Regions from separate parts of the Streptomyces sp. NPDC107538 genome, predicted to be linked through region 1. Evidence: riboswitches for the same ligand, from Rfam matches in the RefSeq annotation. Region 1 holds a riboswitch; the other holds the start of a gene.
The links. Region 1 has a riboswitch for S-adenosylmethionine ahead of thrC (threonine synthase). Riboswitches for the same ligand answer to the same signal wherever they lie in the genome.
Positions count from the first base shown of each region.

Region 2: it holds a riboswitch for S-adenosylmethionine, as region 1 does, so the genes downstream of both, ACZ7MG_RS33385 (aminotransferase class V-fold PLP-dependent enzyme) here and thrC (threonine synthase) in region 1, are expected to answer to the same signal.

Region 1 is NZ_JBVKAY010000005.1:524,410-531,450, reverse strand. It holds gene ACZ7MG_RS20790 (hypothetical protein) at 1-354, shown strand, start outside; gene ACZ7MG_RS20785 (trypsin-like serine peptidase) at 484-2,529, shown strand; gene ACZ7MG_RS20780 (glucosyl-3-phosphoglycerate synthase) at 2,537-3,481, opposite strand; SAM riboswitch class I at 3,613-3,759, shown strand; gene thrC (threonine synthase) at 3,777-5,081, shown strand; gene ACZ7MG_RS20770 (ubiquitin-like small modifier protein 1) at 5,135-5,410, shown strand; gene ACZ7MG_RS20765 (cold-shock protein) at 5,873-6,079, shown strand; gene groL (chaperonin GroEL) at 6,451-7,041, shown strand, end outside.
Region 2 is NZ_JBVKAY010000012.1:179,956-186,996, reverse strand. It holds gene trpD (anthranilate phosphoribosyltransferase) at 119-1,183, shown strand; SAM riboswitch class IV at 1,415-1,530, shown strand; gene ACZ7MG_RS33385 (aminotransferase class V-fold PLP-dependent enzyme) at 1,657-3,018, shown strand; gene ACZ7MG_RS33380 (glycerate kinase family protein) at 2,979-4,235, opposite strand; gene ACZ7MG_RS33375 (SLC13 family permease) at 4,260-5,675, opposite strand; gene ACZ7MG_RS33370 (response regulator transcription factor) at 5,790-6,464, opposite strand; gene ACZ7MG_RS33365 (sensor histidine kinase) at 6,461-7,041, opposite strand, start outside.

The DNA.
Region 1 (7,041 bases):
GTCATCGGGGTCGTGGCCGCGTCCGTGGCCGCGGCGGCCAGCCTGCGCCGTATCAAGGGCACGTCGACCCCGTACGACGTGCCGGTGGCCCTGGCGCTGCTGAAGCTGCCGACCGGCGCGCTCACCGCGCTGCTGGGTCTGCTGTTGATGCGAGGGGAGTTCGTCCCCGGGCTGACCGCCCTCGACACCCCGGCCCAGATCATCGCCTGGGCCATCGTCCTCGGCTACGCCCAGCAGCTCTTCACCCGGCTCGTCGACAACCAGGGCCAGGCCGTCCTCAACGCCGTGGGCGGCCCGGGAGACTCCCGTTCGACGAGCGAGCGCGAGACACGCGATCCATCAGAAGGGCCCTGACCCGATTGCGCCCTGACCCGATTGCGCCCTCACCCGATTGCTCCCTCCTGGTTGCACCGCACGCCCGGTGTCCGCCTCCTGGAAGCCAGGTGCAGTAGGTGCAGGACCGCACAGGACGGGTGGATCCCCATGGTGGTGACAGGCGTCGCTCGCGCGGAGCAACGGAGACAGGCCGAGGCCGCGGCGGAGCGGTATCGCCGGACGAGTACCGAGCGCCGGCAGATCGAGAAGCAACTGGGTGCCGGGGTGGCGTTCCCGGACTCACCGGAGGCGATCGCGGCCCGTGCCGCCCGGCTGCTCGACCGCCAGGCGGTGTCGGCCTCGGCGGCGGTGGAGAGCATCCGGGAGGAGCCGCTGGACGCGCCCGCCGCGTACGAACGCATCCTCGGCCTCTCCAAGGAGCTGCAGGCCTGGAGCTTCCTGCCGCGCGGCGCCCGCGCCGCCCGTACCGTGGCCCGGATCTCGGCGCGGGAGAACGGCCGGGAAGTGCCGCTCGGCACCGGGTTCCTGGTCTCGCCGCGCCTGCTGCTGACCAACCACCACGTTTTGCCCGACGAGGCGACCGCCCAGCGGTGTGTCGTCGAGTTCGACGCCCAGGTCACCGTCGACAACACCCCCGCCGTACCGGTCCGGCTCGAACTCGACCCCGGCACGCTCTTCCTCGCCGACCAGCGGCTCGACTTCGCGCTGGTGCCGGTCCGGTCCCTCGACGGGGACCAGCCACCGGGAGAGGTGTTCGGGTGGAACAGGCTCAGTGGGCAACTGGGCAAGCTGGTCATCGGCGAACCGGTGAACGTCATCGGTCACCCCATGGGCCGCCTCAAGGAGATCGCGGTCCGCGACAACGCGCTCCAGGTCCGGCTCGACGACTTCCTGCACTACCGGACCGACACCGAGCCGGGGAACTCGGGCTCACCGGTCTTCAACGACCAGTGGGAAGTGGTCGCCCTGCACCACAGCGGGGTGCCGGAGCAGGACGAGGAGGGCCGCACCCTGCGCAAGGACGGCAAGGTGTGGCAGCCGGGCGACGGCGACGACGCCATCTCCTGGGTGGCGAACGAGGGCGTGCGCATCAGCTCCATCCTCAGACACCTCGCCTCCCTGCCCGTCGACCACACGTCCACGGCGAGGGCCCTGCTGGGCGAGATGGGCCGGGACGCCGGCCTCCAGACGCTGACGGCAGCGGCGCCTGCGGTAGCGACCGTTCCGACAGTGGTCCCCGAAACGTCGACCACGTCCGTGCCCGAGACCACCACCGCCCGCACCGGTCTCCGCCCCCGGGCGACCGCCTTCGGCGGCAGACGGCACATCGTCTTCCTCCACGGCAGGAGCCAGGAGAACAAGATCCCCAAGGATCTGCGCATCGACTGGACCGCGGGACTCAACCACGGCCTCACCCGTGCCGGGGTCGCGCCGATCGACCCGGCGGACGCGTGGTTCCCGTTCTACGGAAACAAGCTCATGGACGCGCTCAAGCAGAACGAGTCCGTCCCCCGCGCCCACCAGGAGATGGCGGCCGGCCAGGTGGCGGAGGCCTGTGCGCCCGCCGGTGCGGCCAGGAGCACCTACGAGGCGCTCATCGCCGAAGCCGCCGGCAACGCGGGGATGCCGCCGGAGGCCCAGCTGGCCACCGAGGCCTTCGGCGGACGGATCGTCGGCGCTCTCCAGCGGCAGCTGAGCTGGCTGGCGGCCAACACCGACGTCGACGAGTGGTTCATCGCCGCGGCCCTGCGCGACGTGGCCGCGTACCTCGACGAGCCGGGTGTCCGGGACGCGGTCCTGGACACCGTGCTCGACTGCGTGCCCACCACGGGTGAACTCGTGCTCGTGACCCACAGCCTCGGCACCGTCGTCGGCATGGACCTCATCACCCGGCTCGCGCCGGAGGTGGAGATCTCCCTGCTCGTCACCGCGGGCAGCCCGCTCGGACTGGACACCGTCCAGCGCCGGCTCCTCGCCGGTGGTCCCCAGCGTCCCCAGCGGGTGGCCCGCTGGGTGAACGCCTGGTGCCCGACCGACGGTGTCGCCATCGGCTGCCCGCTCGGCGACGACTGGCAGGGCGAACTGACCGACCTGGCCGTCCGCAACACCCGTGCCCGGGCGCACGACATTGACGAGTACCTGGCCCACCGGGAGGTCGCCGCCGAGATCGGGCGCGTGATCACCGCGGGCTGAGGAACCCTTACGCCGCCTTGCGCTCCACGTACTCCTCGATATCGATCATCGGCGGCCGTTCCTCCAGGTCCACCGAGTACGTGCGCGGCTCGAAACCCTCCCGCCCCCGCTCGAACTGGGTCAGGACGGGCCGGATCAGGTGGCCGCGGGCCAGCCGGAGCTGGGCGGTGCGGTAGATCGCCGCGGACATACGGCCCAGCGCCGCCCCGTCCTGGTGGCGGTGTTTGCGGACGCCCACGTCGACCTGGGAGAGCGCGTCGAGGCCGACGAGGTGCAGCGCGTCGACGAGCATGCCCAGCTCGACGCCGTAGCCGACGGGGAACGGGAGCCGCTCCAGGAGGGAGCGCCGGGCCGCGTACTCGCCGCCGAGCGGCTGGACGAAACCGGCCAGCTGGGGCCAGTGCATGTTGAGGAGGGGCCGGGCCATGAGTTCCGTCACACGGCCGCCCTGGCCGGCGGCGGAGCCGAGGGGGCGGTCGTACATCGCCTTGACGAGGTCCACCCCGGGGTCGGTGAGCAGCGGGCCGACGATCCCGGAGACGAAGTCGGACGAGAACTCCTTGAGGTCCGCGTCGATGAAGCAGACGATGTCGCCGGACGTCACCAGGAGCGACCGCCACAGCACCTCGCCCTTGCCGGGCACGGCCGGGAGGCGGGGGAGGATCGCGTCGCGGTGCACGACCGTCGCCCCGGCGGCAGCCGCGACCTGGGACGTCCGGTCCGTGGAACCGGAGTCGACGACCACGATCTCGTCGACGAGCGGGACCTGCCGCATGAGGTCATGGCGGATGATCGCGACGATGTCGCCGACCGTCTCCTCCTCGTTCAGCGCGGGCAGGACGACACTGACCGTCTGTCCCGTGGCCCGTTTCGCGGCCATGATCTTGTGGAGCGGGCGGTCGGACATGGACCAGGAGCGGGTGCTCAGCCAGCGCTCGACTTCCTTCAGCACAGTGCGCGGCTCCTCTGCGTTCATCTCGCGGTTCGGACGGCTCTCTCAACTGTCCTGGCCTTCGGTTACAGTCTTGGACAACGCTGGTGACCATCGCATGTCGGTGCTCGTCGGCGTATACAACCAAATACCGCTCATCCAGAGGGGCAGAGGGATACGGCCCGATGAAGCCCCGGCAACCCTCCAGCCGGTCTGACCACGTTGTCGTGGTGAGGCTCCCGGCTCGGGAAGGTGCCAAATCCGTCTCACGGCGAAGTGCGTCGTGAGGAAGATGAGGAGAAAGGGCCTCGCCTCCATGGCTGCGCAGACTGTTGCAAGCACCACCGAATCCCCCGTCTCCACCGGTTCCACCGTAGACCTCGGCCCCGCCGCCGCGCTGAGCTGTCGTGAGTGCGGTCACCGCGTCCCCCTCGGACCGGTCTTCGCCTGCGAGGAGTGTTTCGGGCCGCTGGAGATCGCGTACGACTACTCCGCATACTCCACGGAGGAGCTGCGCAAGCGGATCGAGTCCGGTCCCGCGAACATCTGGCGGTACGCCCCCCTGCTGCCCGTCCCGGCGGACGTGGCCACGAAGCCGAACATCAACCCCGGCTGGACCCAGCTCGTGAAGGCCGACAACCTGGCCGCCGCGCTCGGCGTCGACAGCGGCAAGCTCTTCATCAAGGACGACTCGGGCAACCCGACGCACTCCTTCAAGGACCGCGTCGTCGCCCAGGCCCTGGAGGCGGCCCGCGCCTTCGGCTTCACCACGCTCTCCTGCTCCTCCACGGGCAACCTGGCCGGTGCCGTCGGCGCCGCCGCCGCCCGCGCCGGCTTCCGGTCCTGCGTGTTCATCCCGCACGACCTGGAGCAGGGCAAGGTCGTCATGGCCGCGATCTACGGCGGCGAGCTGGTCGGCATCGAGGGCAACTACGACGATGTGAACCGCTTCTGCTCCGAGCTGATCGGCGACCCGGCCGGCGAGGGCTGGGGCTTCGTGAACGTCAACCTGCGGCCCTACTACGCGGAGGGCTCCAAGACCCTCGCGTACGAGATCTGCGAGCAGCTCGGCTGGCGGCTGCCGGACCAGCTGGTGGTGCCGATCGCCTCCGGGTCGCAGCTCACGAAGATCGACAAGGGGCTCCAGGAGCTGATCAAGCTCGGGCTCGTCGAGGACAAGCCGTACAAGATCTTCGGTGCGCAGGCGGAGGGGTGCTCGCCGGTGTCGGTGGCGTTCAAGGCCGGCCACGACGTCGTACGGCCGCAGAAGCCGAACACCATCGCGAAGTCGCTCGCCATCGGCAACCCGGCGGACGGGCCGTATGTGCTCGACATCGCGCGGCGGACCGGCGGGGCCGTGGAGGACGTGACGGACGAGCAGGTCGTCGAGGCGATCAAGCTGCTCGCGCGGACGGAGGGGATCTTCGCCGAGACCGCGGGCGGGGTGACCGTCGGTGTCACGAAGAAGCTGATCGAGGACGGCCTTCTCGACCCGACGCTCACCACGGTCGTGCTCAACACGGGGGACGGGCTGAAGACGCTGGACGCGGTGGCCGGGACCGGGCTGACCGCGACCATCCGGCCCAACCTCGATGCGTTCCGTGAAGCTGGTCTCGCGTAGGACCGCCTCGAAGACCGCCTCGCACAGCACACATTCCTGACCGGAGGTCCCTCATGAGCGTTTCCGTCCGTATCCCCACCATCCTTCGCACCTACACGGGCGGACAGGCCGAGGTGAGCGCCGAAGGGGCGACTCTCGGCGAAGTCATCGCCGATCTCGAGAAGAACCACAACGGGATCGCCGCCCGGGTTCTGGACGATCAGGGCAAGTTGCGGCGGTTCGTGAATGTGTACGTGAATGACGACGATGTCCGGTTCGAGCAGGGGCTGGAGACGGCCACTCCGGACGGCGCCGGTGTGTCGATCATTCCCGCGGTCGCCGGTGGCTGACCGCCGGTCAGTACCCGCCGGTAGTAACCGTCGGTAACATTGATTACCGAGTGTTCATCGAATTGCCCCCTCCGTGAGAGAAGCGGAGGGGGCAATTCTCTATGGTTGAGCACTGTAGAGTTGGGGAAGCCGGTCGGATCACCGTAGTGATTGCATGCCGGGCGCATATGTGATCGCGCCGCACGCCCTATATGAAGTAGCCAAAGTGTGCATGCCTTTTGCGTACTTCTTCCCTTTTGTGGGGCCCGACTTGCCCTGAATTCGGGCGAATTGTTCGTACATTCCCGACCGGTCGTGTCCAGAATTCTCGTCCGATTGACCTGTTGCAGAGGGCAGTTGGACAGATACATTCGGCCGCGGTCGACGCGTTCCGGCGCACACCCCCAACCGTTGGGGGGTGAGGTCTGACCCGGATCCGCGAAGTGTGGATCTGTGCAAGGGCCAGTAATAGGGGAGTTAGGCATGGCTCAGGGCACCGTCAAGTGGTTCAACGCGGAGAAGGGGTACGGCTTCATCGCGGTCGACGGTGGTGCGGATGTATTCGTCCACTACAGCGCGATCCAGATGGACGGTTACCGCACCCTGGAAGAGGGCCAGCGGGTCGAGTTCGAGATCTCGCAGGGTCAGAAGGGGCCGCAGGCGGACATGGTCCGGCTCGCGGCCGGCTGAAGTAACGCGCCGGGTTCAACGCAGCGACGTTCTTCGTTCTTCATCGGAGGGCTCGCATCCCGTTTCGGGGTGCGAGCCCTCTCGTGTGCGCGGCGCGTACCCGCGCAAGGTCCGACGGGGGTGCCGATGGGGGTGCCGACGGGGCGCGCGCGGGCGCGTTCACCTGCGGATCATCGAGAGCCGCTTGCACTCGACCATGCCGAGTGCTAATCATTGGCGTTAGCACTCTGAAGGTGAGAGTGACAACGAGGATCGGGTCGGTGAGGCCCGCAGGCCAAGTGGGGCAAGGAACCACGAGGCAGGCGAGCCGTCCGTCGCGGGCGCCAGCACGGTCCGGAGCAATCCACCCCAGTCCGGGAGGACCACTTCACATGGCCAAGATCATCGCGTTCGACGAGGAGGCGCGGCGCGGCCTCGAGCGCGGCATGAACCAGCTCGCGGACGCCGTCAAGGTGACGCTCGGCCCCAAGGGCCGCAACGTCGTCCTCGAGAAGAAGTGGGGCGCCCCCACGATCACCAACGATGGTGTCTCCATCGCCAAGGAGATCGAGCTCGAGGACCCGTACGAGAAGATCGGCGCCGAGCTGGTCAAGGAAGTCGCGAAGAAGACGGACGACGTCGCCGGTGACGGCACGACGACCGCGACTGTCCTCGCCCAGGCGCTGGTCAAGGAAGGCCTGCGCAACGTCGCGGCCGGTGCCAACCCGATGGCCCTGAAGCGCGGTATCGAGAAGGCCGTCGAGGCCGTCTCCGGTGCGCTGCTCGACCAGGCCAAGGAGGTCGAGACCAAGGAGCAGATCGCCTCCACGGCCTCCATCTCCGCCGCCGACACCCAGATCGGCGAGCTGATCGCCGAGGCCATGGACAAGGTCGGCAAGGAAGGCGTCATCACCGTCGAGGAGTCGCAGACCTTCGGTCTGGAGCTTGAGCTCACCGAGGGCATGCGCTTCGACAAGGGCTAC
Region 2 (7,041 bases), on a different contig from region 1:
CACCACGGTCGAAGGGCCCCCGTCCGATCTTCGGACGGGGGCCCTTCGCCGTGCTCGTGGCTGGATAGGGTGGGGTTGACCTTCCACTACGTCTCGTCTACGACACCCAGGAGCGGCTATGAGCGCTGTGACCCCCGCTGGAGGCGACACCGCGGCGGGCCGTTCCTGGCCCGCCGTGCTGAACGCGCTGCTGTCCGGGCACGACCAGGACGCCGGCGCCACGTTCTGGGCGATGGACCAGATCATGCGCGGGGAGGCGACGGACGCGCAGATCGCCGGGTTCGTGGTGGCGCTGCGGGCCAAGGGGGAGACCGTCGACGAGATCACCGGTCTCGTCGACGCGCTGTACGAGCACGCCAATCTGATCGAGGTGGCCGGGCGGACCGTCGACATCGTCGGTACGGGCGGGGACGGCGCCAAGACGGTCAACATCTCCACGATGTCCTCGATCGTGGTCGCCGGCACGGGCGCGAAGGTCGTCAAGCACGGCAACCGGGCCGCGTCCTCGGCGTCCGGGGCATCCGACGTCCTGGAGAAGCTGGGCGTCAATCTGGAGCTGACGCCGAAGCGGGTCGCCGAGGTCGCCGAGGAGGCCGGGATCACCTTCTGCTTCGCGGTGAAGTTCCATCCGGCGCTGCGTCATGTGGCCGCCGCGCGCGGACAGTTGGGCATCCGTACGGTCTTCAACGCGCTCGGGCCGCTGGCGAACCCGGCGAAGGTGCGGGCCCAGGCGGTCGGGGTCGCCGACCCCCGGATGGCGCCCATCATGGCCGGTGTCTTCGCCGGGCGCGGCAACTCCTCGCTGGTCTTCCGCGGCGACGACGGGCTCGACGAGCTGACGACCACGGCGACGTCCCGGGTCTGGGTGGTCCGGGACGGCAAGGTGACCGAGGAGGCCTTCGACCCGCGTGACGTCGGCCTCGACCTGGTGCCGGTGGAGGCGCTGCGGGGGGCCGACGCCTCGTACAACGCGGATGTCGCGCGGCGGCTGCTGGGCGGGGAGACCGGGCCCGTGCGGGACGCGGTGCTGCTCAACTCGGCCGCGGCGCTGGTGGCTCTTGAACCGACGTCCGCGTCGCTGGCGGAGCAGTTGCGGGGCGGGATGGAGCGGGCTGCGGAGTCCATCGACTCGGGGGCGGCGCGGGGAGTTCTCGAGCGGTGGGTCGCGGCGACGAACCGGTAGTTCGTCGGGTGCGGGTGCGTGGGGCTTCTCGCGCAGTTCCCCGCGCCCCTAAAGAATCGCAGGCCCCCGTGGCCCTGAAAGGCGACCGGCTGCGCCCCTGAAGAGCATGGGGCGCAGCCCCTGCTTTCAGGGGCGCGGGGAACTGCGCGAGAAGCCCCACCGGGCCGGCAGCCGCCCACCATCCGGACACGAGTTGCGGCGCGACGATCACTTCACGTACGTTTTTCGGCAGGTCATGAGTGACAGCCCATAGCCCCGGCTGGCTGTCCGGCAACCCTCCTTCCGTGGCGGGGTGCCCCGGGTGAAGACCGGGCCGTAGGCAGCGAGGTCTACGGCAAGCGCGGTTTCGAGGGAGTCTTCCGTTGAGCAAGCGAATGCGATAGGGCCGCCGAGCCCCGCCTCCGCGCACCCTTCTCTCTTTCCTCCACATGCGCCCTTCCCTTCCTTCGCGCATGCCTCTCACGGGAGCCCCCATGTCTGTTTCCACCCTTGCCGCCGCCCAGTCCGTTTGTGCCCCGCTGCCCGTTCTGGGGCGAGATGTCACCGTCCCGCTCGTCACCGGCGGCGAGGTCACCTACGCCGCCCTCGACTACGCGGCCAGCGCCCCCGCCCTGCAGCGCGTGTGGGACGACGTGGCGGCGTACGCGCCGTACTACGGGAGCGTGCACCGGGGCGCCGGCTACCTCTCCCAGCTGTCGACGGATCTCTTCGAGAACGCCCGGAAGACCGTCGCCGAGTTCCTCGACTGCCGGGACGGCGACCAGGTCGTGTTCACCCGGTCGACCACCGACTCGCTGAACCTTCTCGCCGCCGCACTCCCCGCCGACTGCCAGGTCTTCGTCTTCGAGACCGAGCACCACGCCTCGCTGCTGCCCTGGCGGGACGCGCGGGTCACGTACCTGGACGCCCCCCGGACGCCGGAGCAGGCCGTCGCCACCCTGGAGACCGCCCTCGCCGGACGCGACCCGCACGGGCCGGCGCTGGTGTGCGTCACCGGTGCCTCCAATGTCACCGGGGAGATCTGGCCGGTGCGTGAGCTGGCCGCCGCCGCGCACGCGCACGGCGCGCGGATCGTGCTCGACGCGGCCCAGCTGGCGCCCCACCACCCCGTCTTCGTGCAGGAGTTGGACGTCGACTGGGTCGCCTTCTCCGGCCACAAGCTGTACGCGCCCTTCGGGTCGGGGGTCCTCGCCGGCCGTGCCGACTGGCTCACCGCGGCCGAGCCGTACCTCGCCGGCGGCGGTGCCTCCCGCAAGGTGACCCGGCGTACCGACGGCGGTGTGGACGTCGAGTGGCACGAGAGCGCCGCCCGCCACGAGGCCGGCTCGCCCAACGTCATCGGCGCCTACTCCATCGCCTCCGCCTGCAAGGCCCTCACCGAGGCCGGGTTCGACACGCTGGTCGCCCGCGAGCGGTATCTGATCGACGCCGTACGGGCCGGGCTCGCCGATGTGCCCGAGGTACGGATCCTGTCCCTCTTCGGGGACGACGCCCCGCGTGTCGGCGTCATCTCCTTCGTCGTCGACGGCTGGAACAGCTCCCACTTCGCCGCCGCGCTCTCCGCCGAGTACGGCATCGGCGTCCGCGACGGCCTCTTCTGCGCCCACCCCCTCGTCCGCACCCTGCTCGGCAGCGACCCGCAGGTCCAGGGCGAGTGCGGCGCCCCCGAGGCCGCGCCCGGCGAGCGGTCCCTCAACGCGATCCGGGTGAGCTTCGGCGCGGGCACCCCCGACGAGCACGTGGAGCGGTTCGTGGGCGCGGTCAAGGAGCTGGTGAGCGACGGCGCGCAGTGGAACTACCGTACGGAGGACGGCCGTTGCGTCCCGGCCGTCTGACCGGCCGTCTGACCGGCCGTCTGACCGGCCGTCTGCCCCGCACCGGTTGAGCCCGCCGTCACCCGGGCGCCCAGCACGATCATCCGCAGGGCCCGTTCCGTGGCGTCCGTGAGGAGTTCGCTCGCGCGGACCAGGGCCTCGGCGAGCGCCATCGGGGCGGGCAGGATGCCGGTGCAGGCGTCCACGCCCGGCACCTCGTGCGCGCCCTCGCCCAGGGTGCCCGCGAGGGCCAGCACCGGGCGGCCGTGCAGCTTGGCGCGGCGGGCGACCTCGGCGGGGACCTTGCCGCGCGGCGTCTGGTGGTCGAGGGCGCCCTCGGCCGTGATGACCAGATCGGCGCGGGCCAGCCGGGCGTCGAGGTCCAGATGGCCCAGCAGCACCTCGAAGCGGGGGAGCAGCCGGGCGCCCAGGGCGGCCAGCCCGGCGCCGAGCCCGCCGGAGGCGCCGGTGCCGGGGCCGGTGCGGAGGTCCGCCCGCTGCGGGGCGAGGTCGCGGGTGAGGACGTACGCCCAGGTCTCCAGCGCGGCCGACAGTTCCTCGACCTGCTCCGGTGTCGCCCCTTTCTGCGGGCCGAAGACCCGGGCGACGCCCCGTTCGCCGCACAGCACGTTGAACGGGTTGCAGGCGACGAGCAGGTCGACGTCCTTGAGGCGTGCGTCCAGGCCGGCCGGGTCGATCCGGTCCAGGCGGCCCAACTCCCGTCCTCCCGGCGGGAGTTCGACGCCGTCCGCGTCCAGGAGCCGCGCGCCCAGGGCCTGGAGGGCACCGGCCCCGCCGTCCGACGTACCGGAGTCCCCGCAGCCGATCAGGATGCGCCGTACGCCGGTGTCGAGCGCGGCGCGGATCAGTTCGCCGACGCCGTACGTGGTGGTGGCGCCGGGGTCGCGGAGGGCGCGCGGGACGAGGGAGAGGCCGGCGACGGCGGCCATCTCGACCACGGCTGTCCCCGTCGTCGCCGGGCCGGGGGAGCCGACGAGGGCGAAGTGGGTGTCGACCGGGTCGCCGACCGGGCCCGTGGCCAGGAGGGGGACCAGTCGTCCCCCGGTGGCGGCGGCCAGCGCGGCGGCCGTGCCCTCGCCGCCGTCCACCAGCGGGATCAGATCCAGCTCCGCGTCGGGCAGGACCCGGCGGACGCCCTCCGCGATGGCCTCGGCGGCGGCCTCGGCGGACAGGGACTCCTTGAAGCCACTGGGGGCTACGGCGACTCGGTTCAGCATGGTCTCAGGGCTCCTGGAGAGTGGTTACGGGACGAGCGGGACGCCCAGCGCCGGCCACACCACCGCCGCGAAGAGCACCACCAGGGCGGCGGTCAGCGGGGCCAGCACGGCGGAGAGGCGCAGCAGGTCGCGGGGGGTGTAGGTGGGGGTGCCGGGCAGGTCGGCGAAGAGCGCGACCGGCTTGGCGGAGGCCGGGAGGGTGTGGCAGAAGCCCGCCGCGGCGGTGGAGGCGAGCGCGGCGGCGACCGGGCTGACCCCGGCGCCCACGGCCGCCGCGACGACCAGCGGGACCAGCACCGACGAGCGGGCCGACCGGGACTGCAGGACCAGATGCGCGGCCGTGCTGACCACCACGACCACCACCAGGAACACCAGCGGCGTGACCCCCGAGGGCAGCCCGGAGACCAGCCACGTCGCCGCTCCCGAGTCGCTGAGCGCGACGCCCATCGCCATCGTCGCGGCCATGAAGAGCAGCATCGACCAGGGCACGGTCCGCAACGCGTCCTTCAGCCGTACGGTGCCCAGCGCCGGTGAGGAGGCGACGACCGCGCCGATCAGCGCGACCACCGCCGGGGAGACCCGGTGCAGCGGCTCGCTGCACCACAGGACCACGACCGTGGCCAGCAGCAGGGCGCAGCGCGACTCGGCGGGGGACCAGGGCCCGGTCACCGGCCGCTCACTGTGCAGCTGGATCTCCTCCGCCGTGATCCGCACCGGGCCGCGGCGGTCCGCGCGCCGGGTCGTCGTCAGCAGCACGGCCTCGGCGGCCAGATGGGACGACACGATCGCCAGCGGCAGGCCCAGCAGCAGCCACTCGGTGAAGCCGATCCGGTCGCCGGTCGCCTCCCACAGCACCGACACGGTGATCAGATGCGCTCCCGCGCCGATCAGGGTCGCCACCGCCGACAGAAGGATCACGGTCGGGAACAGCAGCGCCAGCATCACGACCAGTCGTCTCCGGTCGGCCAGCGCCTTGGCGAGGGCCAGGAACACGGGGAGCGCGAGGGCGGCGCGGCCCGAGGTGGCCGGCACGGCGAAGGCGGTCACCACGAGGGCGGCGGTGGTGAGGTGCGTCAGCTGCCGTACGGTGCGGGCGCCGCTCACCAGGAACGTCGCGGCCCGGCCCGCGAGCCCCGTCCGGGTCACCGCGGCGGCCAGGACGAACGCACAGATCAGCAGCCATACGGTGTCGTTCCCGAGGGTGCCGAAGAGCGTGTCGTCGCTGATGACCCCGGTGACGGTGAGGGCGAGGCCCGCGCCCAGCGCGATGTACGTGTCGTCGACGGGGGTGCCGATCCAGGCGGCCGTCGCCAGCGTGAAGACCGTGAGGGTGAGGCGGGCCTCTCCGCCGAGACCGGGGAAGTTGCCGGGGACGGCGAGCAGCGCGCAGAGGGAGAGGGCTACGCAGAGGGTGGTGGCGAGGCGGAGATTCAGGGGCACGTCATCAAGGGTTCATTTCGGGGGTGAGTCCTTGATGAGGCGTTTATGAAGGGGGCTTCACGTCGTTCTTCGGGCGCGAGTCCGTGAGGGCTGGTCGCGCAGTTCCCCGCGCCCCTATCGGGGCGCGGCTGTCGGCAGCCGGTAGCCCATGCCCCTTACCGTCTCCAGTTGTGCGGCCCCGAGCTTCTTTCGTAGCGCCCGCACGTACACGTCCACGATGTTCGAGCCCGGGTCGAAGTCGTAGCCCCAGACGTGGGACAGGATCTGTTCGCGGGAGAGGACCTGGCCGGGGTGGCGCAGGAAGAGTTCCAGGAGGACGAACTCCCTTGCGGTCAGGTCCACCAGACGCTCCCCGGCGCGCGCCCGTCGGGTCCGGAGGTCCAGGGTCAGGTCGCCGCTGCGGAGCATCGTCACCTCGGGGGCCCTGGCCGCCGTACGCAGCCGGAGGCGGACCCTCGCCAACAGCTCCTCGAAGCGGAACGGCTTGGTCATCCAGTCGTCGGCGCCGCCCTCCAGGCCGGCCACGGTGTCGCGTACCGAGTCGCGGGCGGTCAGCACGATGACCGGGACGGTGACGCGGGCCTCGCGCAGCTCGCGCAGGACGGTGAAGCCGTCGCGGCCGGGCAGGCCGATGTCGAGGACGATCAGGTCGAAGCCGCCGGTGAGGGCGTACTCGTAGGCCGCGTCGCCGTCGCCGACCACGGTCGTGGTGAAGCCGCCCGCGCGCAGGCCCTTCTCGACGAAGGAGGCGATGCGTTCCTCGTCCTCGACGATGAGAATGCGGTTCACGGGCGGGCCCCTTCCAGGGTCAGGGTCAGGACGAAGGTCGCGCCGCCGCCCTCGGTGTCGTGCAGCCGTACCCGGCCGCCGTGCGCCTCGGCGATCGCGCGGACGATGGCCAGGCCGAGCCCGGCACCGGAGCCGCGGGCGCCGCGTCGGGCCGTGCCGCGCCGGAACCGTTCGAAGACGACCTCGGCGTCCTGCGGCTGCACCCCGGGCCCCGAGTCGACGACGTACAGCTCGACCGTCGTGCCCTCGGCGCGGGAGCCGACCCGGATGGTCTGGCCGGTGGTGGTGTGCTGCACCGCGTTCTGGGCGAGCTGGACCATCGCCTGGGTGATCCGCTGGGGGTCCAACTCGGCCTCAAGGTCGGCGACTTCGGCGAGCTGCCAGTCGCGGTCGCCCAGGGTGCGGGCCTTGACGTAGACATCGGCGGTGAGTTCGGCGAGCTGGACCGGCTCGGGGCGGACGAAGTCGGGCCGCTCGGCCTTGGCGAGTAGCAGCAGGTCCTCGACGATGCGGCTCATCCGGTCCAGTTCGTCGGTGACCAGCCGGACCGTCTCCTCGCGCTCGGCGGGATCGTCGC